DNA from 2 places in the Limnohabitans sp. TEGF002 genome. Region 2 is predicted to be linked to the other one. Evidence: riboswitches for the same ligand, from Rfam matches in the RefSeq annotation. Region 2 holds a riboswitch; the other holds the start of a gene.

Region 1 (14,591 bases), 460 kb from region 2:
CACTTACTTGGTGTTGTTGGTGACCATGGTGTACGGCCCGATCGCCGCCATGCTGGTTGAGATGTTCCCCACTCGCATCCGTTACACATCCATGTCCTTGCCTTACCACATCGGTAACGGCTGGTTCGGTGGTTTGATGCCCACAACCGCTTTCGCGATCGTGGCCCAGACCGGTAACATGTACAACGGCTTGTGGTACCCCATCATCATCGCCGGTGTGACCGTCGTGATCGGTGGCCTGTTCGTCAAAGAAACCAAAGACAACGACATCTACGCAGACGACTGATCTGTTTTGTAAGCAACCCGGGGGGACTCGGGTGCTACATTCTGGGCCTTCCCTCTGTGGAGGGCCTTCTTTATTTTGGAGATGAATGATGTGGAAACTCGTTGTGGGATTCGTGCTCTTTGCTGCCCTGGCTTTGTATGTCATCAGCAAAGGCGGTGACAGCCTGGACATGAGCGGTGAAAAGCATGGCGCTGACGCCGTGCATGTGGAACCCGCCAAGGCCGATGCCTCTGCGCCTGCTGCCCCCGCTGCCGCACCGGCTTCAGACGCCAGCGCAGCCAAGTAAGCGCACCTGCATCCCAGAGCTTAGGGCTCTGGTGATCGCCCCAAAGCCACGCAGCCGCGTGGCTTTTCTTTTGGGCCGCAGAAATGTCACAGCCTGCGCCCTAGAATGTTTGGCCTCCACCCGAAAAAGCCAGCTCATGTCCCAAGGTCTCATCCGCATCCGTGGTGCCCGTCAGCACAACCTCAAAAACATCGACCTCGACATCCGCACCGGTGAACTCACGGTGGTCACCGGCCCCAGTGGCTCGGGCAAGTCGAGCCTGGTGTTTGACACGCTGTACGCCGAAGGCCAGCGTCGTTATGTCGAGACCTTCAGCGCCTACGCTCGCCAGTTTTTGGACCGCATGGACAAACCAGCGGTGGACAAGGTTGAAGGCGTGCCACCGGCCATTGCCATTGACCAGACCAACCCGGTGCGCAGCTCGCGCTCCACCGTGGGCACCATGACCGAGCTGAACGACCACCTCAAGCTCTTGTTTGCCCGTCTGGGGCAGCTGTTCGACAAAGACACCGCCCAGTCGGTGCGCCATGACAACCCCGACACGATTTACGCCGAGCTGGCGCAGCGTGCCGCGCAGGCGGGTGACCCGCGCCTGTACCTGACCTTCCCGGTCGAGCTGCCCGCTAACACCAGCGCCGAGCAGGTTGAGCAATGGTTGTCGGCCAGCGGCTTCACCAAGGTGCAGGCCGAGCGCGAAGTGGCCACCCCCACCGGCCCGCGCAAAGTGCTGGATGTGATCGCTGACCGCTTTCGCATCGGCACCGCCGAAAAAGCCCGCGTGGTCGAAGCCATCGAAATCGCCCTCAAACGCGGCGGTCGCCTGAATGTGTATGTAGATAAATTGGGGTCAGATCCCAATTTCTCTTCTTCCTCTGAGCCCGCCTTCGACCTCTGGCGCTTTTCCACAGGCCTGCATTGCCCCGACAGCGACCAACGCTACACCGACCCGATCCCGTCGATGTTCTCGTTCAACTCGGCTGTGGGCGCGTGCGAGACCTGCCGGGGTTTTGGTCGGGTCATCGGGGTCGATTACGGCCTGGTCATTCCCAACCCGAAGCTCACCCTGCGGGCCGGGGCCATCAAGACGCTTCAAACCCCCGCATGGCAAGAAAACCAGGACGACCTGATGCGCCACGCTGAGGCCGCAGGCATTCCGCGCGACACGGCTTGGGACAAACTGACACAAGCGCAACAAGATTGGGTGATCAACGGTTCGCCCGAGTGGAAGGGCCGTTGGAACCACCAGTGGTACGGGGTGAAACGCTTTTTTGAGTACCTGGAGAGCAAGGCTTACAAGATGCACATCCGGGTGCTTTTGTCCAAGTACCGCAGTTACACCGAATGCCCGACGTGCCAAGGGGCCCGTTTGAAGACCGAGAGTTTGCTGTGGCGCATTGGCAGCCACTCGGATGCCGATGGGGTCTTGCCGGTTGAAAAGCGTTTCATGCCCGCAGGTGTGAAGTGGACACGCGCGCAGTTGGAGGCGCTGCCGGGTCTGAGCTTGCACGACATGATGATCATGCCGCTCGATCGTTTGCGTTTGTTCTTTGATCGGGTGTCTGCGTCGGGTCAAGCGACCTTGGTTCAGGCTCCGGCCGGGGATGGGCTGGGCTCCTCATACGGCGGGGGTACGCCAAAATCGTCGCCCAGCCCATCCCCGGCCGAAGCCATGGGGGCGGGTGCACAAGCAGAAGCGCAGGCACAGGCAGCGACAGAGTTGTCGCTAGACGATCGATCGACCACAAGGTCTGCGTCAGAGCGGGGGGCGGGCGACGATTTTGGCGTACCCCCGCCTCATGAGGAGCCCGCCCCCCGCTCTGATGCAGACCGCCTCTCCGAAGAAACCACGAAGGCAAAAAACCAAGGCCCAAGCGCCGAACAAAAAGCCCTGCAACTGCTGTTGGAAGAAATCACCACCCGCCTCAAATACCTGTGCGACGTGGGCATTGGCTACCTCACACTCGACCGCCAAAGCCGCACGCTCAGCGGCGGTGAAGTGCAGCGCATCAACCTCACCACCGCCTTGGGCACCAGCCTGGTCAACACCCTGTTTGTGCTCGACGAGCCCAGCATTGGCCTGCATCCGCGTGACATGCACCGCATCACCTTGGCCATGCACCGCCTGCGTGACGCGGGCAACACGCTGGTCGTGGTCGAGCACGACCCGGCAGTCATGATGGCCGCCGACCGCATGATCGACATGGGGCCTGGCCCCGGTGAGCGCGGCGGGCAGATCGTGTTTGACGGCACGACCGCCGACCTGCGCAATGCCGACACGCTCACCGGCGCTTATCTGGGTGGCCGCAAACAAGTCGGCTTGGGCTTCAAGCGCATGGTCTCTGACAGCACGCCGCGTTTGATTTTGGAAGGTGCCCGCGAGCACAACTTGCAAAATATCAGCGTGGACTTTCCGCTGCAACGCCTGGTCACCATCACCGGCGTCAGCGGCTCGGGCAAGTCGAGCCTGATTCAAGACGTGCTGGCCCCAGCGCTGATGCGCCACTTTGGCAAAGCCACCGAAACCCCCGGCGCACACGACCGCCTGTTGGGCGCTGACCACCTGAGCGATGTGGTGTTTGTGGACCAATCGCCCATCGGCAAAACCGCCCGATCCAACCCGGTGAGTTATGTGGGCGCGTGGGACGCGATCCGCGAGATTTTTGCCACTGCGCCACTCTCGCGCCAGCGCGGCTACACCGCCAGCAAGTTCAGCTTCAACGGTGGCGATGGCCGCTGCCCCACTTGCGGCGGCTCGGGTTTTGAGCACGTCGAGATGCAGTTCTTGAGCGATGTGTATCTGCGTTGCCCCGACTGCGATGGCAAACGCTACCGCCCCGAGATTTTGGAGATCACTATCGAGCGCCAGGCCATCGGCGGCGCGGTGCGCCACCTCAACGTGGCCGACATTCTGCAGCTCACCGTGAGCGAGGCTGCGGCTTTGTTTGCGCAAGACCGCGAAGTCATACGGGCCCTGCAGCCGATTGTGGATGTGGGTCTGGAATACGTGCGCCTGGGCCAGCCCGTGCCCACGCTGTCGGGCGGCGAGGCGCAGCGCCTCAAGCTCGCAGGCTTTTTGGCCGAAGCGGCCAAGAGCGCGTCCAAAAGCCGCCAAAGTTTGGCGCGCAAGGGCACGCTGTTCTTGTTTGACGAACCGACCACCGGCCTGCACTTTGACGACATCGCCAAGCTCATGCGCGCTTTGCGCAAGCTGCTGGAAGCCGGCCATTCGCTCATCGTCATCGAGCACAACCTGGACGTGATCCGTGCCAGCGATTGGCTGATCGATTTGGGGCCAGAGGGTGGGTATGCGGGGGGCTTGATCGTGGCGGAGGGCACACCTGAAGATGTGCGTCAACACGCGACATCGCACACGGGCTTGGCTCTGCGCGAATATGCCGAGTCCATGGGTGAGGTGTTTGGGGTGGCTGAGCGTTCGAATGTCTATGGGGGCGAGGCTGCGGTGTCAGCGGGTTCTTCATACGGCGGGGGTACGCCAAAATCGTCACCCTCTGACACCGCAGCCTCGCTGGCGCTTGCTCGGGGTCGCGAGGCTGCAGGGTCAACGGCAATGCCTGCCAAACGCGCGCCTGTGCTCAACAACAATATCCAGATCGTCAACGCCAAAGAGCACAACCTCAAAAACCTGAGCGTGGACATTCCACGCGGCAAGTTCAACGTGGTCACCGGCGTCAGCGGTTCGGGCAAGTCCACGCTGGCGTTTGACATCCTGTTCAACGAAGGCCAGCGCCGTTATCTGGAAAGTCTGAACGCCTATGCCCGTGCCATCGTGCAGCCTGCAGGTCGCCCCGAGGTCGATGCGGTGTATGGCATTCCGCCCACCGTGGCCATTGAGCAGCGCCTGTCACGCGGCGGCCGCAAATCCACCGTGGGCACGACCACCGAGGTTTGGCATTTCTTGCGCCTGCTGTACGTCAAGCTGGGCATCCAACACTGCGTGCACGACAACACGCCTGTGCAACCGCAAACGCCCGACAGCATCATCGCGCAGTTGATGACGCAGTTTCGGGGCCAGCACATCGGCTTGTTGGCACCGCTGGTGGTCAACCGCAAGGGCGTGTACACCGAGTTGGCCGACTGGGCGCGTCCGCGTGGCTACACGCACTTGCGTGTGGATGGGGACTTTTTGCCCACACAAAGTTTCCCGCGCATCGACCGCTTCAAGGAACACAACATCGAGCTGCCCGTGGCCAGCCTGGATGTGTTGCCGAGCAACGAAACCGCGCTGCGCGAGGCGCTGAGCAAAACGCTGGAGCACGGCAAAGGCGTGGTGCATGTGCTGAGCGATTTGGACGGCTTGCGCGAAGCCATGTTCAGCGGCGAGTCCACCGCCCGCATCGGCCAGCACCGGGTGTTCTCCACGCTGCGCGCATGCCCGGCGTGTTCCACCTCGTATGCGGAACTCGATCCGCGTTTGTTCTCGTACAACAGCAAACACGGCTGGTGCCCCGACTGCGTGGGCACGGGTGTCAAGTTGAGCAAGGACGAGCGCAAAGTATTTGATGACTCGGTGCAAGACGACAAGGACAAAGGCCGCGAGAAAACCTTTGCGGAACCCGAGATCGAAGACTTGGCCAACGTGGCCTGCCCCAGCTGCGAAGGCACGCGCCTGAACGCCACGGCGCGTGCCGTGCGCTTGGGCTCAGCACCTGGCCAGGGCTGGCGCATCACCGACATCGCCAGCTTGTCGGTGAGCGACGTGCGCCATTGGGTGCAAAAGCTCCACCTCACCGGCCGTGACGCCGACATCGCCCGTGACCTGGTGCCCGAGATCCAAAGCCGCTTGGAGTTTTTGGAAGAAGTGGGCTTGGGTTACCTCACGCTCGACCGGGGTGCGCCCACGCTCTCGGGCGGCGAGGCGCAGCGCATTCGCCTGGCCGCGCAACTGGGCAGCAACCTGCAAGGCGTGTGCTACGTGCTGGACGAACCCACCATTGGTTTGCATGCGCGTGATAACCAGATTTTGCTCAATGCTTTGCAAAGCCTGAGCGACAAGGGCAACACGCTGGTGGTGGTGGAACACGACGAAGACACCATTCGCCGCGCCGACCACATCATTGACATTGGCCCGAGCGCCGGCAAACGTGGAGGTCGATTGGTGGCCGAGGGCTCGGTTGCTGACATCACGGCTTCAGCCGATTCACAAACTGGGCGCTATTTGCTGCATGCGATGAAGCATCCGATGCAGTCGCGAAGGTTGGTGGATGCTTCTGCGCGGGGCAATGCCGTGGGCTCCTCATACGGCGGGGGTACGCCAAAATCGTCACCCACGCCATTGCCCCATGCAGAAGCAGCGGAGGCGGTGGGTGCGAGGGATAAATTGGGGTCAGATCCCGATTCTTTGCAAACCGCGAACGCCACAGCCGTCGACACCGCGACCGCATCCGCCAAAGTCAAGGGCAAAAAGAAAACCGCTCAGCCCGCCTTGCCGGATGTACCCGAAGTGCTCACACCCCAGTGGCTCACACTCACCGGCGCCAACTTGCACAACCTGCGCCAAGTCGATGTGCAAGTGCCTCTCAAACGTTTGGTGGCCGTCACCGGCGTCAGTGGCTCCGGCAAGTCCACCTTGGCCCGTGATGTGCTGCTGGCCAATGTGCAGGCGCTCGTCAGCCAGCGCTCCACCTTCGCAGGCCGCACCGCGCAAGACGCTGGCCAACGCGTGGCTTTGAGCGCGTGCAGCGATGTGCAAGGCTTTGAAACCATCGACCGCGTGCTCGAAGTCGATCAAACGCCGATTGGCAAAACACCGCGTTCTTGCCCCGCCACGTACATCGGCTTTTGGGACACGATCCGCAAACTGTTTGCCGAAACCTTGGAAGCCAAAGCCCGTGGTTATGCCGCCGGGCGCTTCAGCTTCAACACCGGCGAAGGCCGTTGCCCGAGCTGCGAGGGCCAAGGCATGCGCACCATCGAGATGAGTTTTTTACCTGACGTGAAAGTGCATTGCGAGACCTGCCGAGGCGCACGATTCAACCCAGAGACGCTGGCGGTGACTTGGCGCGGCAAGAGCATTGGTGATGTGCTGCAAATGGAGGTGGATGAAGCGGTGGACTTCTTCGCCAGCATGCCCAGCATCGCGCACCCGCTGCAACTGCTCAAAGACGTCGGCCTGGGTTACCTCACGCTCGGCCAGCCTTCACCCACGCTCAGCGGCGGCGAGGCGCAGCGCATCAAGCTCGTGACCGAGCTGACCAAAGTGCGCGACGAGGTGGGCAAGCGCGGCAACAAAGCGCCGCACACCTTGTATGTGCTGGACGAGCCCACTGTGGGCCTGCACATGGCCGACGTGGACAAGCTCATCAGTGTGTTGCACCGCTTGGTCAACGCCGGTCACAGCGTGATCGTGATCGAGCACGACCTGGACGTGATCGCCGAAGCCGACTGGGTCATCGACCTCGGGCCAGAAGGCGGCAACGCGGGAGGGCGCATTGTGGCGGCCATGACGCCAGAGGCCCTGGTACTTTTGGGTACGCACACCGGTGTGGCGCTGGGGCCTGTGCTGGCGCGGGTCTGATCAGCCAGCCACCACCAAACGCCAAAGCGATGTGACTTCTGCCGACCGCGCTGCATGCAGCGGGTCGGTGGTGTCTTGGGCTTTGGCGTGCACGGGTTTCACATCCATGCGGCCTGCCACCTCCAGGCCCGCATCCGCGATCCAGCCCAGCAGGGCTTCGCGTGTGCGCAAGCCCAAGTGTTCGGCCAGGTCAGACAAGATCAGCCAGCCTTCGCCGCCTGCGCACAGGTGCGCGGGCAACCCAGTCAAGAAGCCTTTGAGCATTTGGCTGCCTTCGTCGTACACCGCTTGCTCCAGCAGTGTGGTCGGGCGTGCGGGCAACCAGGGGGGGTTGCAGACCACCACAGCCGCTTGGCCTTGTGGGAACAAATGCGTGTGCTGCAAGGTCACTTGGTTTTGCAGACCCAAGCGCTGCAGGTTGTCCAGGGCGCAAGCCAAAGCGCGTTCGGACATGTCGGTGCCGACCACATGGGTCGCGCCGCGACGCGCCATCACGGCGGTCAACACGCCTGTGCCCACGCCGATGTCAAAAGCCACTGGATTGGCACGAAATGCTTCGGGCAAGGGCGCATTGGCCACCAACTCGACATATTCGCCACGCACGGGCGAGAACACGCCGTAGTGCGGATAAACGCGCAAGGCTTCGCCCATGGCGGGCACTTCGACACCGTTTTTGCGCCATTCAAACGAACCAATGACCCCTTGCAAACTGCGCAGCGAAATCACCGACGGTTGGCCGTCTGCTGGGCCAAAGGCTTGCATGCAGGCCGCTTTGGCATCGGGCGCACGGCGCAGGTCAATGCCGTAGTCGCCATTGAGTTCAATCAAGACCTGGCTCAGAATGCGCGTGCGCTGGGCTTGCGCTTGGCGGTGGGTGTGAAAGGCTGCACCGGCGATCACGGGGGCATCCGGGTCTTGTTTTTTGGTGCGAACCTTTTTCGGTTTGTCGATGCGCCGTGTCAGCGCTTGCAGCATTTGCCGCGCGTTCTGAAAGTCGCTGCGCCACAGCAAGCCGGTGCCCGCGCAGGCCAGGCGGTAGGCCGTGTCGGCGGTCATGGTGTCGTCGGCCAGCACCACGGTTTTGGGCAGCACTTGGTCAGAGCGCCACAGGGCAGAGCGTGGGGTGTCTTTTTCAGACCAAGTCAAAAAGGTGGGGGCGTTCATGCGCGTGTCCAGTCAGAGTTTGTGTGTGTCGCGCAGGTGGCCGCGAAGGGGTTTGTCATGCGCGGCAGTTGATGTCTGTCAGCAGATGCCGCGCCAATTCGGCAAAGCCTGCGCCGCGTTCAGCAGACGAGATGTAACGTGGCGGGTGTGTGAGTTGTGCTTCAAAGCGCCGGATGTTGGCCACCCCCACGCTGTGTGCAAAGTGCTCAAACATCACCTGGTCGTTGGTGGAGTCTCCCACATAAACCCATCGGTCCATTTCGGCGTCCAGATCGCGCCCATACAACTCACGCACGATCCAGCGGGCCCCTGTGAGTTTGCTGTGCTCGCCAAACCAGCCGTTGATGTGGATGCTGCTCACGGTGGCGGTCATGCCTTCGGCCTGCATGAGGCGCACCACCTCGTCGATGGCCGACTGCGGCAGATGGGTGAATTCGCTGTGGTCGATGGCGATGTCGGTCTCGCGGCCTGAACTGTCTTGCGAGCGCTGCGCACCGGGCACGGTTTGCTCGATGTGCGCCAGCACCTGCTGCATGCGGGCGAAGTTGGCACTGCGGGTGGCTGTGGCTTGCTGGTAGAACTTGCGCAGGCCATGAGCAGTGGTGTGTTGCAGGCCCACCGCGCCGTTTTCGGCGACGATGGCGTCCACTGGCCAGCTGGCGGCAAACGGCTCACTCCAGCCCACAGGCCTGCCGGTGATCGGCACCACATGCAGGCCTGTTGCCTTCAGATCGGCCAAGGCTTGCAAGGCATCGGGCGTGATGGCCCCGTCGGTCGTCAGCGTGTCGTCGATGTCGGTGAAGACGCCGATGATGAGGCGTGGAACCTGCCAGCTGGAGAGGGGGCGCATCGGTTGGAATGTGTTCGTTTTAATTGGGATCTGACCCCAATTAAAGCGTCAACCTGCCGAGCCCAACGCCAGGCCCGCGTGCTCGCGCAGCGGGTGGAAGTGGATCTTCGGAAAACGTTCTTGCGCCAAGCGCACGTCGTAAGGGCTGGTGCACAAATAGGCCAGCGTGCCTGCCGCATCCAGCGACATGCGCTGCGGGTAGGCGTTGGTGAACTCGCGCAACTCGGCCGGGGTGTCGGCGGTGATCCAGCGGGCGCCTGTGTATTGGCAGCCTTCCAGGCGCACGTCGCAGTCGTATTCGGCTTTGAGGCGGTGTTGCACCACTTCAAACTGCAGCTGGCCCACCGCTCCCAGCAGCATGGGGCCGCCGATTTCGGGTTTGAAGACTTGAATCGCGCCTTCTTCACCCAATTGGTCGAGGCCGGTTTGCAGTTGCTTGGTGCGCAGCGGGTTCTTCAGGATCACGGTCATGAAGAGTTCGGGCGCAAAGAAGGGCAGGCCGGTGAACTGCAAATTCGCGCCATCGGTGATGGTGTCGCCCAGCTGCACGCCGCCGTGGGTGGTGAAGCCAATGATGTCACCCGCGAAAGCCTCTTCCACGGCTTCGCGGCGCTGGCTCATGAAGGTGACCACGCTGGTCGGTCGAAGCTCTTTGCCGGTGCGCTGCACCTTGAGCTTCATGCCGGGGGTGTATTTGCCCGAGGCCATGCGCACAAAGGCGATGCGGTCGCGGTGGTTGGCGTCCATGTTGGCTTGCACCTTGAACACCACACCCGAAAACGCGCTGTCTTCGGGTTGGATTTCTTTGACCACGGGCTGCTTATTGACCAGCAAGTTGCTGGTGCGGGGCCGGGGTGCGGGGGCCAGATCGACCAGGGCGTCGAGCACTTCCATCACACCGAAGTTGTTCACGCCGGAGCCGAAGAACACGGGGGTTTGCTTGCCCGCCAAGAAGGCCGCTTCGTCAAACGCAGGCGACGCGCCGGTGGCCAGCTCCATGCTGTCCATGGCGGTTTGCCATTCCAGGCCAAAGCGCTCAGCCAGTTGGGCTTGCTCGGTCAGTGGGATGGTTTCGAAGTCTTGCGGCAGGCGTTCAGAGCCAGAGTCGAACACCGTCATGGCCTGCGTGCGCAGGTTGATGATGCCGCCAAAAGATTTGCCCTGACCGACAGGCCAGGTCATGGGCACGCAGGGCATGCCCAGCTCGCGCTCAACCTCATCAAGAATATCGAGCGGGTCGCGCACTTCGCGGTCCATCTTGTTCACAAAGGTGATGATGGGCGTGTCGCGCTGACGGCACACTTCAATCAAGCGGCGGGTTTGTGCTTCCACACCGTTGGCCGCGTCAATCACCATCAGTGCCGAGTCCACGGCAGTCAGCACGCGGTAGGTGTCTTCCGAGAAGTCTTTGTGGCCGGGGGTGTCGAGCAGGTTGATGACGTGCTCGCGGTACAGCATCTGCATGACCGACGAAGCCACCGAGATGCCGCGCTGCTTTTCGATTTCCATCCAGTCCGATGTGGCGTGGCGCGAAGCCTTGCGGGCCTTGACCGAACCGGCGATCTGGATCGCACCCGAGAACAGCAAGAGCTTTTCGGTCAGCGTGGTTTTACCCGCGTCAGGGTGGGAAATGATGGCAAAAGTCCGGCGGCGCCGGGTTTCGTGGGCGTAGGTCACAAGGAGTCCTGAAGTCGAGCGGGTGGCCAATCAGCCCCCGTGGTGGCCAAGCCCTGTGCAGGCTGGCAAAAATGCGATTTTACCGGGCCAGTTGTGCGAAAAGTGCCCGGTGCTGGATCGCAGGCCGATGGTGCAGGCGATCTACCGGGCGCTCAGCGAGAGGCTACTGGGCATTTGAAGTCGTCGTCCCAAGGGATGGGGCGCACCTCGTCGGGCTCGCAGCCGGGCGTGTTGGCGGTGCATTGGGGGCGCAGGTCCTTGAATTCCAGCCGCAGTTCGACACGGCGGCTTTTTTCGGGCTGGTTCAGGATGGCCGAGTTGAACGAGGAACCGCCCACGAAGAACATTTCACGGATCGCTTGGCGATCTTCCAAGCTCGGGGCATCGGCAGCCTTGGCATCGAGCAGCACGCACAGCACGCGTTGAGAACGTTCCAAGCTCAAGTTGAGGTTGTACAAAAAAGAGCCTTCGGGGCTGGCATAGCCTTCGAGCACAAAGCGCTTGAGCCAGTCCTGGCAGCCGGGGGTGTGAGCCACGCGCAGCATTTGCGGCACGAAGCTGCGCAAAAAAGCCATGCGTTGGGGTTCCAGCTCGTTGCTGTCTTTTTTGAATTCGGCCAATGCACCCAATTCCAAGGTCTGGCCGCGCAGTTTCACGCCGGCGTATTCGGCCTGTTGGGTCAGTTGCTGAACGTTGCTCAGGCAGCTGGAGATGCCTTCCTCGCGTGTCATGCGGCGCTCGTCCATCTTGCGCAAGCCTTGGGTGACGTTCATCAAGGCGACGGCCATGGCCACCAGAAACAGCACCATGAGGGCGGTCATCAGGTCTGAAAACGAAATCCAGAAGGGTTTTTCTGCCTCGTCAGCACGCTTGCGGGCGGGCGCTCTTCTGGGGCCGATCATGGGGCGGATCGTGTGGGTGTCTGCGTGGGCGATTCGCGCAGGTGGTTCAAAATTTTGAAGGACAGTGCGGCTTGCATTTCAGCCGCCAAAGTGAGGCGCTCGACGTGCTGCGCACCACCTTGCGGGTTGAACAAGGTGTCAAGCCCTTGCTGCAGTTGCTCCACTTGCCTGTAACGCCCGGTCAACACCGATTTCTCGATCCAGGTGAAGACCATCGCCAAGGTGATGGCCAAGGCCGAAACCCAAAAGGCGTGGCCCACGGTTTGCACCAGTTGGCTCAGTTCGGCTTGCACCTGTTCCGGGTTGGAGACGTCAAAGCTGACCAGCCCGGCAATCAGGCCCGTGAAGGTGCCAATGATGCCCACGCCGGTCAGGATACCAGGGATGTGTTTGTAGAAATTCGATTGCAGTGGCGAGTCCACCAGGGCTTGCTCGGTGAAGTAGTTTTCGGCATGGCTTTGGGCTTGCCATTGGCCGGTGGTGTTTTGTGCCGAGACCTCCAGTTGCTGGAGTGCTTCCAGTGCTTGGTTGTACTCGGTCCAGAGCTTGCCGAGGTTGGGGTCGTTTTGAGCCAGTTGCTCCAGGTTGGACAAGTCAAGGCGGGGGCCTTGGGAGGCCACATCCATGTGGGCAAAAAAGGCCCGCGACAAGTGGCGAACCCGCTGGCGCGCAGCCCCGAGGGGCCCCGCATCGGCGGCTTGCCATTGCGCTTGCAGTGTGCTGGCATATTGCTGCCAAGCATGTTGCAAGGCGGGAGAGGTCATCACCTCGGTTTTCAACAGGGCCAGATCGATGTGTGTGCCGGGTGCTTGTTGCGACAGATCGGTCAAATAGGCGTTGACCTTGGCCAAACTGGTTTTGAGATGGCGTGCAGGCAAGATAAATTGGGTGGCGTAATTCAGGGCGATCAGGCCCAGCACGGCCGCAACGGCCCACAAATGCCAGTAGTCGGGGAGGAGATGCATCAGGTCTGACATGGTGAAGGTGCTGGGAAGCTGGAAACCGGCTCAGTCTAGCGGAATCACCCGCAGTCGCAGCGGTGCATTCACCCATGCTGGGCATGACTTGGGTCCGGTTGCGGTAGAATTCAGTCTTCCGAGGAGCGTTGCAGCGCCCCCTGACTTGTTCAAAAGTCGGCAGCGGGGCGTGAGGCTCGGAACCTTCATACAGCAACGACGCTCATCCACTCGACGTGCGGTGAGCCTGTTTTTTTCATTCAGTGCCTGCATTCACGCGTGTGGCTTATTCACATTGCTTTGGAGCTTTTCTCATGAATGCACGTATGCCTTCCACCGTCAACGCTGACTGCGTGATCGCCGACATCGGCCTGGCCGATTGGGGCCGCAAAGAAATCAAAATCGCCGAGACCGAAATGCCCGGCCTCATGGCCATCCGCGAAGAGTTCAACAAGGCCCAGCCTTTGAAGGGCGCCCGCATCACCGGCTCGCTGCACATGACCATCCAGACGGCTGTGCTGATCGAGACCTTGCAAGCCTTGGGCGCTGACGTGCGTTGGGCCTCTTGCAACATCTTCTCGACCCAAGACCACGCTGCTGCCGCCATTGCTGCAAAGGGCACTCCCGTGTTCGCCATCAAGGGCGAAACATTGGCCGACTACTGGGACTACACCCACCGCATTTTTGACTTCGGCGCAGCGGGCACGCCCGGTGAAGGCCCCAACATGATTTTGGACGACGGCGGCGACGCCACGTTGCTGATGCACTTGGGCAAGCGCGCCGAAACCGACGCTTCTTTGATCGCCAACCCCACCAGCGAAGAAGAGACTTGCCTCTTCAACGCCATCAAGGCCAAGCTGGCCGTGGACCCGACCTGGTACAGCCGCAAAGGTGCACACATCATTGGCGTGACCGAAGAGACCACCACCGGTGTGCTGCGTTTGAACGAAATGGCTGCCAAGGGCAGCCTGATGTTCCGCGCCATCAACGTGAACGACTCGGTGACCAAGAGCAAGTTCGACAACCTGTACGGCTGCCGCGAATCTTTGGTCGATTCGATCAAGCGCGCCACCGACGTGATGATCGCCGGCAAAGTGGCCGTGGTCGCCGGTTACGGTGACGTGGGCAAGGGTTCGGCCCAAGCTTTGCGCGCCTTGAGCGCCCAAGTCTGGGTGACCGAGATCGACCCGATCAACGCCCTGCAAGCCGCGATGGAAGGCTTCAAAGTTGTGACCATGGAATACGCTGCCGACAAGTGCGACATCTTCGTGTCCGCCACCGGCAACAAGAACGTGATCCGCTACGAGCACATGGCCGCCATGAAAGACGAAGCCATTGTTTGCAACATCGGTCACTTCGACAACGAGATCGATGTGGCTTCCTTGGAGAAGCTGCAGTGGGACGAGATCAAGCCCCAAGTCGACCACGTCATCTTCCCTGATGGCAAGAAGATCACCCTGTTGGCCAAAGGCCGCTTGGTGAACCTGGGTTGCGCGACTGGCCACCCCAGCTTTGTGATGTCTTCTTCGTTTGCCAACCAGACCATCGCCCAGATCGAACTGTTCACCAAACAAGACCAGTACGAAAACGGCAAGGTCTACGTGCTGCCCAAGCACCTCGACGAAAAAGTGGCGCGTTTGCACCTGAAGAAAGTCGGCGCGATGTTGTCCGAACTCAGCGAAGAGCAAGCGGCTTACATCGGTGTGTCCAAGAACGGTCCTTACAAGGCCGACACTTACCGCTATTAAAAAACCACGCATGCGCATTGACCAACTTCTCGTTGAACGTGGCCTCGCCGCTTCTCGCTCCCAAGCTCAGCGACTGATCGCCGGGGGCGTGAAGTGGCAGCAGCCCGACGGCAATTGGCGCACCGTCGTCAAGAACCGCGACGAGGTACCCGAAAGCGCTGCCTTGGAGTTGATGGACGATGCCGAG
Region 2 (14,591 bases):
GCTTCGACTTCTTCGAGTTGTTCGACGCTCAGGTTGGCCGGGTCGACCGGGTTTTTGGGTTTGTAGCCCAGCTTGGCCGACACCACGGTGAAGCCGTGTTCGGGCAGGGCACGGCTGACCAGGTCCAGGTCGGTCGCTTCGGTGATGAACACCGTCACGCCGTCTTCGTCGGCGGGCTCAAAGTCTTGTGCACCGGCTTCGATGGCGGCCAGTTCGGCATCCGCCCCAGCTTGGGCAGGTTCGGCTTCGATCATGCCCACATGGTCAAAGTCCCACGACACCGAGCCCGACGTGCCTTGCTGGCCCTTGCGGAACAGCACGCGCATTTCAGACGCCGTGCGATTCACGTTGTCGGTCAGCACCTCGATCATCACCGGCACTTGGTGCGGCGCAAAACCTTCGTAAATCACGCGGTCAAAGCTCACGGCATCGCCCAGCAAGCCCGCGCCTTTTTTGATGGCGCGCTCCAGCGTTTCTTTGGGCATGGACACTTTGCGGGCTTGCTCCACCACCAGACGCAGGCGCGAATTGGCCGCGGGGTCGGCACCGTTGCGGGCCGCGATCATGATGTCTTTGGCCAGGCGGCCAAACAGCTTGCCTCGTGCGTCTGCTGCCTGTGCCTTGCCTTTTGCTTTCCATTGCGCGCCCATGGCGGTTTTCCTAGGTTTGGGCGGGTGCATTCAAGGCACCCACCGGGTCAATCGGGCACCAAATCCAAGGGCTTGGCGCATCTGTCGAGGGGTATCAGTTTAATCGCCCGGGTGTTGGGCTTGGCAGGGTGCACAGACGCCAACAGGTGCGGGCGGGGTCCAGTAAGAAAATCGGCGGGTCTTTTGAGATAAAGTCTCGGGCTAAACCGCCTTAAAAGGGTGGTTTTTGGCACGGTTCGACACACCGCCGAACGACGTTATACCTACATCCTGACAACGAGAGTACCCATGGCTGCAGACAAATCCAAGATCATTTACACCCTCACGGACGAAGCCCCTTTGCTGGCAACCGCTTCGTTCTTGCCGATCATCCGCACCTTTGCCGCGCCTGCTGGCATCGAAGTGGCAGAGAGCGATATCTCTGTGGCGGCCCGGATTTTGGGTGAGTTTTCGGATTTGCTGCCACCTGAGCAGCGCGTGACCAACAACTTGGCCGAGCTGGGCAAGCTGACCCTCAAGCCTGAAGCCAACATCATCAAGCTGCCCAACATCAGCGCCTCCGTGGGCCAATTGACCGCTGCGATCAAAGAGCTTCAAGGCAAAGGCTACGCCTTGCCTGACTACCCAGAAAACCCCAAGACCGACGAAGAAAAGGCCTTGAAGGCCCGCTACAACAAGTGCACGGGCTCGGCCGTTAACCCTGTTCTGCGCGAAGGCAACTCGGACCGCCGCGCACCCCGCGCCGTGAAAGAATTCGCACGCAAGAACCCGCACAGCATGGCCGACTGGAGCCAGGCTTCGCGCTCGCATGTTTCGCACATGCACGCTGGCGACTTCTACCACGGTGAAAAGTCCATGACCTTGGACCGCCCTCGCGAAGTGAAGATGGAGTTGATCACCAAGAGCGGCAAAACCATCATCCTCAAGCCCAAAGTGGCTTTGCTCGACCGTGAAGTCATTGACAGCATGTTCATGAGCAAAAAAGCGCTGCTCGAGTTCTATGAAAAAGAAATTGAAGACGCGCACAACACCGGCGTGATGTTCTCGCTGCACGTCAAGGCCACCATGATGAAGGTCTCGCACCCCATCGTGTTCGGCCACTGCGTCAAAATCTTCTACAAAGAAGCGTTTGCCAAACACGGAGCTTTGTTCAAGGAGTTGGGTGTCAACGTGAACAACGGCATGGCCGATCTGTACAACAAGATCGCCACACTGCCTCAGTCCAAGCAAGACGAGATCAAGCGCGACCTGCACGCCTGCCACGAAGGCCGCCCCGAGTTGGCCATGGTCGACTCGGCCAAAGGCATCACCAACTTCCATTCGCCCAACGACGTGATCGTGGACGCCTCCATGCCCGCCATGATCCGCAACGGCGGCAAGATGTGGGGCGCCGATGGACGTTTGAAAGACGTCAAGGCCGTGATGCCCGAGTCGACTTTTGCCCGCATTTACATGGAGATGATCAACTTCTGCAAATGGCACGGTGCGTTCGACCCCAAGACCATGGGCACCGTGCCCAACGTCGGCTTGATGGCCCAACAAGCCGAAGAATACGGCTCACACGACAAGACCTTTGAAATTACCGAAGACGGCGTGGCCAACATCACCGACCTCAACACCGGCGAGGTGCTCCTGTCCCAAGATGTGGAAGAAGGCGACATCTGGCGCATGTGTCAGGTCAAGGACGCAGCGATCCGTGACTGGGTCAAGCTGGCCGTGAACCGTGCCCGCAATTCCGGCATGCCCGTGGTCTTCTGGCTCGACCAGTACCGCCCACACGAAGCCCAGTTGATCACCAAAGTGAAGATGTACCTGCACGAGCACAACACGGCGGGTCTGGAAATCCAGATCATGAGCCAAGTGCGTGCCATGCGTTACACCTTGGAGCGCGTGGTCCGTGGCTTTGACACCATCAGCGCCACTGGCAACATCTTGCGCGACTACCTGACGGATCTGTTCCCGATCATGGAGTTGGGCACCTCGGCCAAGATGCTCTCCATCGTGCCCTTGATGGCAGGTGGCGGCATGTATGAGACCGGTGCGGGCGGCTCGGCCCCCAAGCACGTGCAGCAACTGGTGGAAGAAAACCACCTGCGCTGGGATTCCTTGGGCGAGTTTTTGGCTTTGGCCGTTTCTTTCGAAGACCTGGGCCTCAAGACTGGCAACAAGAAAGCCGGTGTGTTGGCCAAGACCCTGGATGCCGCGACCGGCAAACTGCTCGATAACAACAAGAACCCGTCGCCCAAGACAGGTCAGTTGGACAACCGTGGCAGTCAGTTCTATCTGGCCATGTACTGGGCCCAAGAGTTGGCAGCACAAACCGAGGACGCCGCACTGGCTGCCCAGTTCGCGCCTTTGGCCAAGCAATTGACCGACAGCGAAAAGAAAATTGTGGACGAGCTCAACGCGGTGCAAGGCAAGCCGGTGGACATTGGCGGCTACTACATGCCTGACCAAACCAAGCTGGCCGCCATCATGCGCCCCAGCACGACCTTCAATGCGGCACTGGCTGCGGTGAAGGCTTAAGGCCAAGCGGGCTCAGCGGTTTTATATCGCTGAGCTGCTGGCCAGAGCAAGGACACAACGCTCTACAGAAAGCCACCCAGGTTTTGCCTGAGTGGCTTTTTTATTGGCTCAACGCCCTCAGCGGCTGTAGGCCAAACCCAGTGCCACGCCGCCAAACAAATCACCTTCTACCAGCGGAACACCCGTGAACTCGGCCTGCAAGGCCTGTTGGAATGTTCTTAAGGCCGATGAACCGCCGGTGAGGTAAATCGCGTCCAGCGACGCATCGGTCAGGCCCGCGCGCTGCACACATTCGCGCGCACAGGCCACGGTGCGGGCCAGCAAGTCATGCAAGTGGGCTTGCATGTCAACCGCGCCCAGTTGGGCGTTTAAGTCGCGCTCAATCACTGACAACTCAATGCGCGTGTCGGCACCGGTCACCGAGCAGTGGATTTTGGCCTGCTCGACCTCGTGCGCGATGTGGTGGCCATGGCGCTCGCTCAGCACCTGCATCAAGCGCTCATGCAAGCGCAGATCGCTGTAGTTGGTACGCAGTGTTTTGGCGTGGGCGATGGCTTTGGGCTGGTATTGCCAATGGATCAGGTGCCAGGTGGCCAGGTCAAAAAACACGCGACTGGGCACTTCGCGCTGTTCGGGGCCGATGTGTTTGAAGCCCAGCAGCGGCATGACCTGCGCCAGGTTCAGCTGGCGGTCGTAGTCGGTGCCCCCAATGTGAACGCCGGTGGTGGCCAACACATCTTGCTGGCGGTTGGCCTTGTGCATGCGGTCAGGTCCCAATCGCACCACGGTGAAGTCCGATGTGCCACCCCCCAAGTCCACCACCAAGACGGTGCTCTCCTTCGTCAAGCGCTGTTCGTAATCCAGCGCAGCGGCAATCGGTTCCAGCTGGAACGACACCTCGTCAAAACCCACCGCTTCGACCGCCTGGCGCAGCGAGGCTTCGGCTTGCGCATCCCGCGCGGGGTCGTCATCCACAAAATGCACCGGGCGGCCCATTACCACGCGGCGCGGCGCTGTGCCTAGGTTTTGCGTGGCGCGTTCGCGCAGGCGGGCCAAAAAGGTGCCAATGATGTCTTGGAAGCTGATTTGCTGATGGCCAATTTGCGTCGTTTCAAGCAGCAATGGGCTGCCCAGCAGACTTTTGAGCGAACGCATCAGGCGGCCTTCTGTGCCTTCCAGATAGTGCTTGAGGGCGTCGCGCCCGAAGTGGGTGCTGTGGTCTTCGGCGTTGTAGAACACGGCCGTGGGCATGGCCAGCGCCTCGCCCTCCAGCGGGATCAGGAGAGCGCTGCCCTGAGGGCCGAGCCAGGCCATGGCGGAGTTGGAGGTGCCGAAATCAATGCCGAGTGTGCCGGCGGGGGAAGAAGTCATGTGTGAGGGGATTTGCTGAGCCGGAGGTGGCAGGCCAAAGCGCTGACCGTCGAAGGACCCGGGATTCTGCCACCGTCAGCCCTGTCAAATCGGGGAGAATCGGCGTTGTTTCATTTTTGTCCACAAACATCCCATGACCGAAGCCCCATTCCCCGACACATCCTCCCGCCCAGCACTGCCCGACCGCCTCGCCATCGACGCCCGTAGCCCGCACCATGTTCGCGCCGTTTTTGAGCACGACATCGGCATCCGATTCAACGGCAAAGACCGCAACGACGTTGAGGAATACTGCATCAGCGAAGGCTGGGTGCGCGTGCCTGCTGGCAAGACGTTGGACCGCAAAGGCCAGCCCTTGCTGATCAAGCTCAAAGGCAAGGTCGAAGCGTTTTACCGTTGAGCAGTTCCCATGACGACGTCTGACAAGAAACTCCCGCTCGAAGGCTTGCGCGTCGTCGAGTTCACGCACATGGTCATGGGCCCCACCTGCGGCATGGTGCTGGCCGACATGGGCGCCGAGGTCATCAAGGTCGAGCCCATCGAGGGTGACCGTACGCGGCATTTGTTGGGTTCGGGTGCGGGCTTTTTCCCGATGTTCAACCGCAACAAGAAAAGCATCCAACTCAACCTGCAAAGCCCCGAGGGTGCTGAGGTTGCGCGCCGGCTGTGTGCCACGGCCGACGTCGTGGCCGAGAACTTCAAGCCCGGCTCCATGGCCAAGTACGGCCTGGACTACGCCAGCTTGTCGGCCACCAATCCCAAAATCATTTACGCCAGCCTCAAGGGCTTTTTGCCTGGGCCGTATGACCACCGCACCGCGCTCGATGAGGTGGTGCAGATGATGGGCGGCTTGGCCTACATGACGGGCCGCCCTGGCGACCCGTTGCGCGCAGGCACCAGCGTGAACGACATCATGGGCGGCATGTTCGGCGCGATTGGCGTGTTGGGCGCACTCATCCAGCGCGGCATCACCGGACGCGGGCAAGAGATCCAGTCGGCCCTGTTCGAGAACAACGTCTTTTTGGTGGGCCAGCACATGCTGCAGTACGCCATCACCGGCAAAGCGGCCGAGCCCATGCCCAACCGCATCTCGGCCTGGGGGGTGTACGACGTGTTCACCGTGAAAAACGGCGAGCAAATTTTCCTGGCGGCCGTGAGCGACGCACAGTGGGCTGTTTTCTGTGATGTGCTGGGTTTTGCCGATCTCAAGGCCGACCCGCGTTACAGCGACAACAACGCCCGCGTCTCGCAGCGCGATGTGATGATGCCCGAGTTGCGCAGCCGCCTGGAGGCCTTCACAGCCGCCGAGCTGACGGTCATTTTTGAAAAAGCGGGCCTGCCCTTTGCGCCCATCGTCAAGCCTGAAGAGTTGTTTGACGACCCGCACCTGAACGCCACAGGCGGTTTGGCCGATGTGCGTTTGACCGATGGCCCCAAGGCGGGTCAAACCGCCCGCGCCGCGCTGTTTCCTTTTACGATGGACGGGCAACGCCTGGGCGTTCGCCGCCAGCCGCCCACACAAGGCGAGAACACCGATGAGCTGCTGCAAAGCTTGGGCCTGAGCGCGGCAGAGATTGCTCGCTTGCGCAGTATCCAAGCGGTCGCTTGATGGCTGTCGGTCAAGGTTTCATGGCCCCAGCCATAGCAGGCACAAGCGGGCAGGGTTTTAGCGCTTGACACACTGAGTGTCAGAGACGACCATTGACCCCATGTCTATCCAGGTATTGATTTTCGGTATCCACCTCGCGCGCAGCACGCGGGGCAAGCCCTGCGCACCGCCGCAGGGTTTTTAAACAACTCCCCTGTTTCGTTTGACCGATTTCAATTCGGGCCGCGCTCACCCTGCAGCGCGGTCCGGCTATTCACTGGAGATTTTCATGGCCGATTTGTTTGACAACCCCATGGGCCTGTGCGGCTTCGAGTTCGTCGAGTTCGCATCCCCCACCCCCAACACCCTGGAGCCGCTGTTCGAGCAGATGGGCTTCTCGCTGGTGGCCAAACACCGATCCAAAGACGTGGTGCTCTACCGCCAGGGTGACATCAACTTCATCGTCAACCGGGAGCCCAAAAGCCTGGCCGGGTACTTTGCCGCCGAGCACGGCCCTTGCGCCTGTGCGCTGGCGTTTCGCGTCAAAGACTCGCACTTGGCGTATGCGCGAGCCCTTGAGTTGGGCGCACAACCGGTGGATGTGCCCACTGGCCCCATGGAGCTGCGCCTGCCCGCCATCAAAGGCATTGGCGGCGCGCCCTTGTATTTGATCGACCGATTTGAAGACGGCAAAAGCATCTACGACATCGACTTTGAATTCATCGACGGCGTGGACCGCCACCCGCCGGGCCACGGCCTCAAGCTCATCGACCACATGACGCACAACGTCTACAAAGGGCGCATGGCGTACTGGAGCGGCTTTTACGAAAAGCTGTTCAACTTCAAAGAGATTCGTTACTTTGACATCAAGGGCGAATACACGGGCTTGACCAGCCAGGCCATGATGGCGCCGGACGGCATGATCCGCATCCCGCTGAACGAAGAGTCGGGCAAGACCGGCGGGCAGATCGAAGAATTCTTGATGCAGTTCAACGGCGAAGGCATTCAGCACATTGCGCTGCTGACCGACGACCTCTTGAAAAGCGTGGACGCGCTGCAGATGGCGGGCATCCCGCTCATGACCGCGCCCAACGACATCTATTACGAGATGCTCGAAGAACGCCTGCCGGGCCACGGCGAGCCCGTGGCCGAGCTGCAGGCGCGCGGCATCCTGATGGACGGCTCCACCGCCAATGGCGAGAAGCGTTTGCTGCTGCAAATCTTCAGCCAAACCCTGCTGGGCCCGGTGTTCTTTGAATTCATCCAGCGCAAAGCCGACGAAGGCTTTGGCGAAGGCAACTTCAAGGCGCTGTTTGAAAGCCTGGAGCGTGACCAGATTCGGCGCGGGGCGATTCAGGTTGACGCCTCCTGATCGGTAGTTCTGTTGTGAATTTGTGGGAGGCCGCCTCTGCGGCCAAATGGTTGTCCGGCAGCAATGCCTGCATGGACCCAACAAGCCTTCGCGAGCAGGGGCTCGCTCCCACAGGGGAACTGGTCAGCTGCCGTTGCAGACTTTCAGCACCTGCTCGCCATAGGCCTCGAGCTTTTTCACGCCCAGCCCGCTGATGCCTTGCAGGTCGCCCAGACTTTGCGGGGCGCTCTCGGCAATGGCGGCCAGTGTGGCGTCGTGGAAGATCACGTACGCGGGCAGGTTGTGTTCTTTGGCCACTTCGGCGCGCCAGGCCTTGAGGTTGATGTAGCGCACCATCGCGTCTTGCCCCAGGTTGGCGGCGGCGGGGGATGGGGCGCTGCGTGACCGTGTTTTTTTGTCGCTGCGTTGGCTGGTGCTTTCGCGCAGTTGCACCGGCACATCGCCTTTCAGGACGGCGCGCGATCCGTCGGTCAGGTGCAGGGTGCTGAAGCCTTCTTCGGTGTGCACATGCAGCGCGCCAATGGCGATCAGCTGGCGCATCACGGCGCGCAGTTGCTGCTCGCTGTACTCGGCCCCCACACCAAAGGTGCTGATGCTCTCGTGGCCGCGTTGCGCCACTTTCTCGGTCTTCTTACCGCGCACAATGTCCATGGTGTGCGCTGCGCCAAAGCTGTGGCCGCTGGCCTGGTGGCAGCGGTACACGGTGGACAGCAGTTTGCGCGCCGCATCGGTGCCGTCCCACACTTCAGGCGGGTTCAGGCAGTTGTCGCAGTTGCCGCAGTAGGGCATGTACACGCCCTGGCTGCTCTCGGTTTGGCCTTTGTAGGTTTCGTCAAAGTAGCTCAGCAGGCGCACGCGGCGGCAGTCGGTGGCTTCGGCCAAGGCCAGTAGCGCATCAAGCTTGCCGCGCATGACTTGTTTGAACTCTTCGCCCGCTGGGCTTTCGTCGATCATGCGGCGCTGGTTCACCACGTCTTGCAGGCCATAGGCCATCCACGCGTCTGAGGCCAACCCATCGCGCCCGGCACGGCCCGTCTCTTGGTAATAGCCTTCGATGTTTTTAGGCATGTCCAGGTGCGCCACAAAGCGCACATCGGGTTTGTCGATGCCCATGCCGAACGCGATGGTGGCCACCATCACCACGCCTTCTTCGCGCAAAAACTCGTTTTGGTGGCGCTGGCGCATGTCGGCGGGCAGCCCCGCGTGATACGGCAGCGCATGAACACCCGCCTCGCACAGCATGGCTGCAACCTCTTCCACCCGTTTGCGCGACTGGCAATACACCACGCCCGCTGCTTCGGGGTGATCGCGCTCAATGAAGCGCAGCAGCTGTGTGCTGGCCTCTTTTTTCTCTACGATGGTGTAACGGATGTTGGGGCGGTCAAAGCTGCTGATGAACAGTTCGGCGCTTTCCAGCTGTAGCCGTTCGACGATGTCGGCACGGGTCAGCGTATCGGCCGTGGCGGTGAGCGCCACACGCGGCACGCCGGGGTAGCGCTCATGCAACACCGTCAGGCCCCGGTATTCAGGCCTGAAGTCGTGGCCCCACTGGCTCACGCAATGCGCTTCGTCGATGGCAAACAGGCTCAGCAGTCCGCGCTCTTGCAGCGAGTCCATCTGCGCCAAAAAGCGGCCGTTGGTCACGCGCTCGGGCGCTGCGTACAGCAGGATGATTTCGCCGCGAAGAAGGCGGCGTTCAATGTCGCTGGCTTCTTCGCTCGTCAGGGTCGAATTGAGAAACGCAGCGCTTACGCCTGCTTCGTGCAGTGCGCCCACCTGGTCGTGCATCAGCGCGATCAGCGGCGAGACGACCACCGTGATGCCCTGGCCTGCGCGCTGGCGTGCAATGGCTGGAATTTGGTAACACAGCGACTTGCCCCCGCCCGTGGGCATCAGCACCAGTGCATCGCCCCCGGCCGCCACATGGTCAATGATGGCTTGCTGTGGGCCGCGAAAGGCGTCGTAGCCAAAAACTTCGCGCAGGATGGGGAGGTGGGGGGACAAAAGCGGCGTGGGTGATGGCAAAACAGCCGATATTGTGCGCTACCGATTACCATCCCACCCCATGCACACCTCCGCTCTCGTCTTGTTTTCTGGTGGCCAAGACTCCACCACCTGCCTGGCCCATGCTTTGTCGCGTTACGAGCGCGTCGAAACCCTGGCGTTTGACTATGGCCAGCGCCACAAAGTCGAGCTGGATGCCCGTCTGAACGTGTTGGCCGCGATCAAGGCCCGCTTTCCGCAATGGGCCCCCAAAATGGGCGAAGACCACCTGCTCGACGCCGGCATCCTGGGCCAGATCAGCGAGACGTCTTTGACCCGCGACACCGCCATCGAGATGGAAAGCTCCGGCCTGCCCAACACCTTTGTGCCGGGGCGCAACCTGTTGTTCCTCACGCTGGCTGCGGCATTGGCTTATCGCCGGGGCTTGCAAGTCATCGTCACGGGCGTGTGCGAGACCGATTTTTCTGGCTATCCCGACTGCCGCGACGACACCATGAAAGCCATGCAGGTCGCCTTGTCACTGGGCATGGACCGCAAACTGTTGATCGAGACGCCTCTGATGTGGATCGATAAAGCCCAGACCTGGCAACTCGCGCACGACTTGGGCCACAAGGCCGATGCCGCTGGGGGGGGCCAGGCTTTGGTGGACTTGATCGTGGAGCACACCCACACCTGCTATCTGGGCGACCGCACCCAGCGCCACGACTGGGGTTATGGCTGCGGCCAGTGCCCGGCATGCCAGTTGCGGGCAGCGGGCTTTGCGCGTTACCAAACAGCGTGAGCGTGTCCCTGTAGGTCGGCGGCTTCAGCCCCGACAACTGTCTGCACTGCGTTAAACCGCGTCGGAGCTGAAGCTCCGACCTACAGAAAATGGGGTTGCTGATGCTCGCTGCTCCTGTTTTCTACAATACCCCCCATGAAGACCCCCTTTTACACCCGCGCCCAGGCGCTGCCCGAGATCCTGAAAACCCGCATCGCCATTCTCGACGGGGCCATGGGCACCATGATCCAGCGCTTCAAATTGTCTGAGGCCGACTACCGGGGTGAGCGTTTCAAGGACTTCCCCAAAGACGTCAAGGGCAACAACGAGCTGCTGAGCCTGACCCGCCCCGACGTGATCCGCGACATCCACGAAGGCTACCTGGCTGCCGGTGCCGACCTGATCGAGACCAACACCTTTGGCGCGACCACGGTGGCCCAGGCCGACTACGACATGCAGCACCTGGCCCGCGAGATGAACCTGCAGTCCGCAAAAATCGCCCGTGCTGCTTGCGACAAGTTCTCTACGCCCGACAAGCCCCGCTTTGTGGTCGGTGCACTCGGCCCCACGCCCAAAACCGCCAGCATCAGCCCCGACGTGAACGACGCCGGTGCCCGTAATGTCACTTTTGAAGAACTGCGCGCTGCTTATTACGAGCAGGTCGAAGCGCTGGTCGAAGGTGGCTCGGATGTGCTGCTGGTCGAGACGATTTTTGACACGCTCAACGCCAAGGCCGCACTGTTTGCCATCGAAGAATTCTTTGAAGCCAGCGGCCAACGCCTGCCCCTGATCATCAGCGGCACCGTGACCGATGCCTCGGGCCGCATCCTGAGTGGTCAGACCGTCACCGCGTTCTGGCACAGCGTGCGCCATGCCCAGCCCTTGGCTGTTGGCCTGAACTGCGCTTTGGGCGCGACTCTGATGCGTCCTTACATTCAAGAGCTGAACAAAGTCGCGGGTGACACCTTCATCAGCTGCTACCCCAATGCGGGCTTGCCCAACCCCATGAGCGACACCGGCTTTGACGAAACGCCGGATGTGACCAGCCGCCTGCTGCACGAGTTTGCGGCCGAAGGCTTGGTCAACATCGTGGGCGGCTGCTGCGGCACCACGCCTGAGCACATTGGCGCGATTGGCAAGGCTGTTGCACCTTTGGCGCCGCGCAATGTGCACAGCGGTTTCTTCTACAAAGAAGCGGCCTGATCAATCTTCCAGCAGCAGCTTTCGCAACTCGGCCAGATCCTGTGTGCTGAGGCCAATCGCGCCGTGCAGGTAGTCGGTCATGCCGCCGTGCTGCCCATCCACCGCTTCAAAAGCAGCATCCAAAAACTCCGGCTGCACTTGCCAAAGCACCTTCATCACATGCGCGTGGCCTTGACCTTCCAGTCGTGCATCGCGCTTGTACAGCTGGTTCGTCAGTAAATAGTCGTGCTCGATGGTGGCCCGATCAACACCCAGCGCTGACAACACCAGAGCCGCTGCAAAACCCGTGCGGTCTTTGCCTGCGGTGCAGTGAAAAACCTGCGGTGTGGGCTGCTCCAGCAGATGCTTCATGAACCGCCCATACGTGTCTGCGTTGCGGTTCACAAAATCGCGGTAGGTCTCGCGCATCAAATCCACAGTCTCTTCGGTGGTGGGCACGATACCTTGCGCCACCAGCGCCTGCATGCGCGCGATCACCGTGGGCTCAATCGTCAGTGCCACGCGCTCAACGCCGGCAATGGCATAAGGCGTTGCGGTGTATTCGGCCACGCCGCGAAAGTCCAGGCTATGCCTTATACCCAACGCCTGCAAACGCGCCACATCGGCGTCGGTCAGGCCCGCCAGATGGTCAGAGCGAAACACTTGGCCCCGCCGAACGTGACGTCCGTCTGTGGTCAGGTAGCCGCCCAGATCGCGGAAATTGGAGGCGCCTTGGAGGGCTATGAGTGGGTTGGATGGAGGGGTCATGTGCGTTTCAAAGGTGATGGCCTCATTGTGCGGCGTTCAAACCGTCAAACCTGTCATCTTGGTGCAAAGTTGGTGTCAGTTTCTCAGGTCAGGCCTCCGGTTAAAATCACGCCTTCCCCAAGGAGCGTTGCAGCCCGCCGCCTTTCAGGCGCAGCAGGTCAGGCTTGGGGCCGTTCAATGTCTGAATGATCTTGCACAACGACGCTCACCTGTAAGCCCAAGGTGAGCCTGTGTCTGTTGTCGCGTCTAAAACCGTTTCTGTGCCCCCCATGAAGTTGTCCGGTCTGGAGCCTGTCTCCATCGGCACGGGGTCGCTGTTCGTCAACGTGGGCGAGCGCACCAACGTGACCGGCTCCAAGGCTTTTGCCCGCATGATTTTGAATGGCGAGTACGAGCAGGCTTTGGCTGTGGCGCGTCAGCAGGTCGAAAACGGCGCGCAGGTGATCGACGTGAACATGGACGAAGCCATGCTCGACAGCCAGGCGGCCATGGTGCGGTTTTTGAACTTGATGGCCGGTGAGCCCGACATCGCCCGCGTGCCGGTGATGGTGGACTCGTCCAAATGGACCGTGATCGAAGCGGGTTTGCGCTGCATCCAGGGCAAGGGCATCGTCAACTCGATCAGCATGAAAGAGGGCGTGGAAGAGTTCAAGCGCCAGGCTAAGCTGGTCAAGCGTTATGGCGCTGCGGCCGTGGTGATGGCGTTTGACGAAAAAGGCCAGGCCGACACCTACGAACGCAAGATCGAGATTTGCGAGCGCGCTTACCGTGTGCTGGTCGGCGAGGTGGATTTCCCGCCCGAAGACATCATTTTTGACCCCAACATTTTTGCCATCGCCACCGGCATCGAAGAGCACAACAACTACGCGGTGGACTTCATCAATGCCACGCGCTGGATCAAGCAGAACCTGCCGGGTGCCAAGGTCTCGGGCGGCGTGTCCAACGTGTCGTTCAGCTTCCGGGGTAACGACCCGGTGCGCGAGGCGATCCACACCGTGTTTCTGTACCACGCCATCCAGGCGGGCATGGAAATGGGCATCGTCAACGCGGGCATGGTCGGCGTGTACGACGACCTGGAGCCCATGCTGCGCGAGCGCGTCGAAGACGTGGTGCTCAACCGCCGCGCTGATGCAGGCGAGCGTTTGGTCGAGGTGGCCGACAGCGCCAAGGGCGCAGCCAAAGACGAGACCACCAAACTGGCCTGGCGCGGCACGCCCGATGCGCCTGTGGGCGTGGCGCAGCGCTTGTCACATTCTTTGGTGCACGGCATCACCGACTTCATCAGCGACGACACCGAAGAGGCCTACCAAGAGATTTTGGCCAAGGGCGGTCGTCCGCTGCATGTGATCGAAGGCCCGCTGATGGACGGCATGAACGTGGTCGGTGACCTGTTCGGCCAGGGCAAGATGTTCTTGCCGCAGGTGGTCAAGAGCGCCCGCGTGATGAAGCAGGCCGTGGCACATTTGCTGCCCTACATCGAAGCCGAAAAACTCGCGCAAGAAGCAGCGGGCCAAGACGTGAAAGCCAAGGGCAAGATCGTGATCGCCACCGTCAAGGGCGACGTGCATGACATCGGCAAGAACATCGTCACCGTGGTCTTGCAGTGCAACAACTTTGAAGTGGTCAACATGGGTGTGATGGTGCCCTGCCACGAAATTTTGGCCAAGGCCAAAGAAGAAAACGCCGACATCATCGGCCTGTCGGGCCTGATCACGCCGAGCCTGGAAGAGATGCAGTACGTGGCCGCCGAGATGGAAAAAGACCCGTACTTCCGCGAGCGCCAGATGCCGCTGTTGATCGGCGGTGCCACCTGCAGCCGCGTGCACACCGCCGTCAAGATCGCGCCCAACTACTCAGGCCCGGTGGTCTACGTGCCCGACGCCTCGCGCAGCGTGAGCGTGGCGCAGGGCTTGTTGTCGGAGCAAGCCGCGAACTACATCGCCGAGCTGAACGCCGACTACGCCAAAGTGCGTGAGCAACACGCCAACAAAAAGCAAACCCCCATGTGGACGCTGGCGCAGGCCCGCGCCAACAAGACGCCGATCGACTGGTCAAAGGGCGTGCCCGCCGCGCCCAAGTTCATAGGTCGGCGCGTGTTCAAAAACTACGACCTGGCCGAGATCGCGCAGTACATCGACTGGGGCCCTTTCTTCCAGACCTGGGATTTGGCCGGGCCTTTCCCGGCCATCCTCGACGACGAAGTGGTGGGCGAGCAGGCGCGCAAGGTGTACGCCGACGGCCAAGCCATGCTGCAAAAAATCATCGACGGCCGCTGGGTCACGGCCAACGCCGTGCTGGGCCTGTATCCCGCCAACAGCGTGAATGACGACGACATCGCGCTCTATGCTGACGCCTCGCGCAGTCAGGTCGCCA

The links. Region 2 has a riboswitch for S-adenosylhomocysteine ahead of metH (methionine synthase). Riboswitches for the same ligand answer to the same signal wherever they lie in the genome.
Region 1: another riboswitch for S-adenosylhomocysteine. It lies ahead of ahcY (adenosylhomocysteinase); the one in region 2 lies ahead of metH (methionine synthase).

Annotation. Positions count from the first base shown of each region.
Region 1 is NZ_AP029224.1:692,960-707,550, forward strand. It holds gene ACZ5SR_RS03540 (MFS transporter) at 1-286, shown strand, start outside; gene ACZ5SR_RS03545 (hypothetical protein) at 375-572, shown strand; gene ACZ5SR_RS03550 (excinuclease ABC subunit UvrA) at 709-7,107, shown strand; gene ACZ5SR_RS03555 (methyltransferase) at 7,108-8,271, opposite strand; gene ACZ5SR_RS03560 (HAD-IIB family hydrolase) at 8,327-9,121, opposite strand; gene ACZ5SR_RS03565 (peptide chain release factor 3) at 9,170-10,798, opposite strand; gene ACZ5SR_RS03570 (flagellar motor protein MotB) at 10,951-11,700, opposite strand; gene ACZ5SR_RS03575 (hypothetical protein) at 11,697-12,665, opposite strand; S-adenosyl-L-homocysteine riboswitch at 12,792-12,888, shown strand; gene ahcY (adenosylhomocysteinase) at 12,971-14,404, shown strand; gene ACZ5SR_RS03585 (TlyA family RNA methyltransferase) at 14,415-14,591, shown strand, end outside.
Region 2 is NZ_AP029224.1:230,028-244,618, reverse strand. It holds gene ACZ5SR_RS01265 (YebC/PmpR family DNA-binding transcriptional regulator) at 1-650, opposite strand, end outside; gene ACZ5SR_RS01260 (NADP-dependent isocitrate dehydrogenase) at 939-3,176, shown strand; gene ACZ5SR_RS01255 (Hsp70 family protein) at 3,294-4,547, opposite strand; gene ACZ5SR_RS01250 (DUF3297 family protein) at 4,681-4,944, shown strand; gene ACZ5SR_RS01245 (CaiB/BaiF CoA transferase family protein) at 4,954-6,153, shown strand; gene hppD (4-hydroxyphenylpyruvate dioxygenase) at 6,422-7,504, shown strand; gene recQ (DNA helicase RecQ) at 7,628-9,508, opposite strand; gene queC (7-cyano-7-deazaguanine synthase QueC) at 9,570-10,289, shown strand; gene ACZ5SR_RS01225 (homocysteine S-methyltransferase family protein) at 10,425-11,471, shown strand; gene ACZ5SR_RS01220 (tyrosine-protein phosphatase) at 11,472-12,218, opposite strand; S-adenosyl-L-homocysteine riboswitch at 12,332-12,432, shown strand; gene metH (methionine synthase) at 12,488-14,591, shown strand, end outside.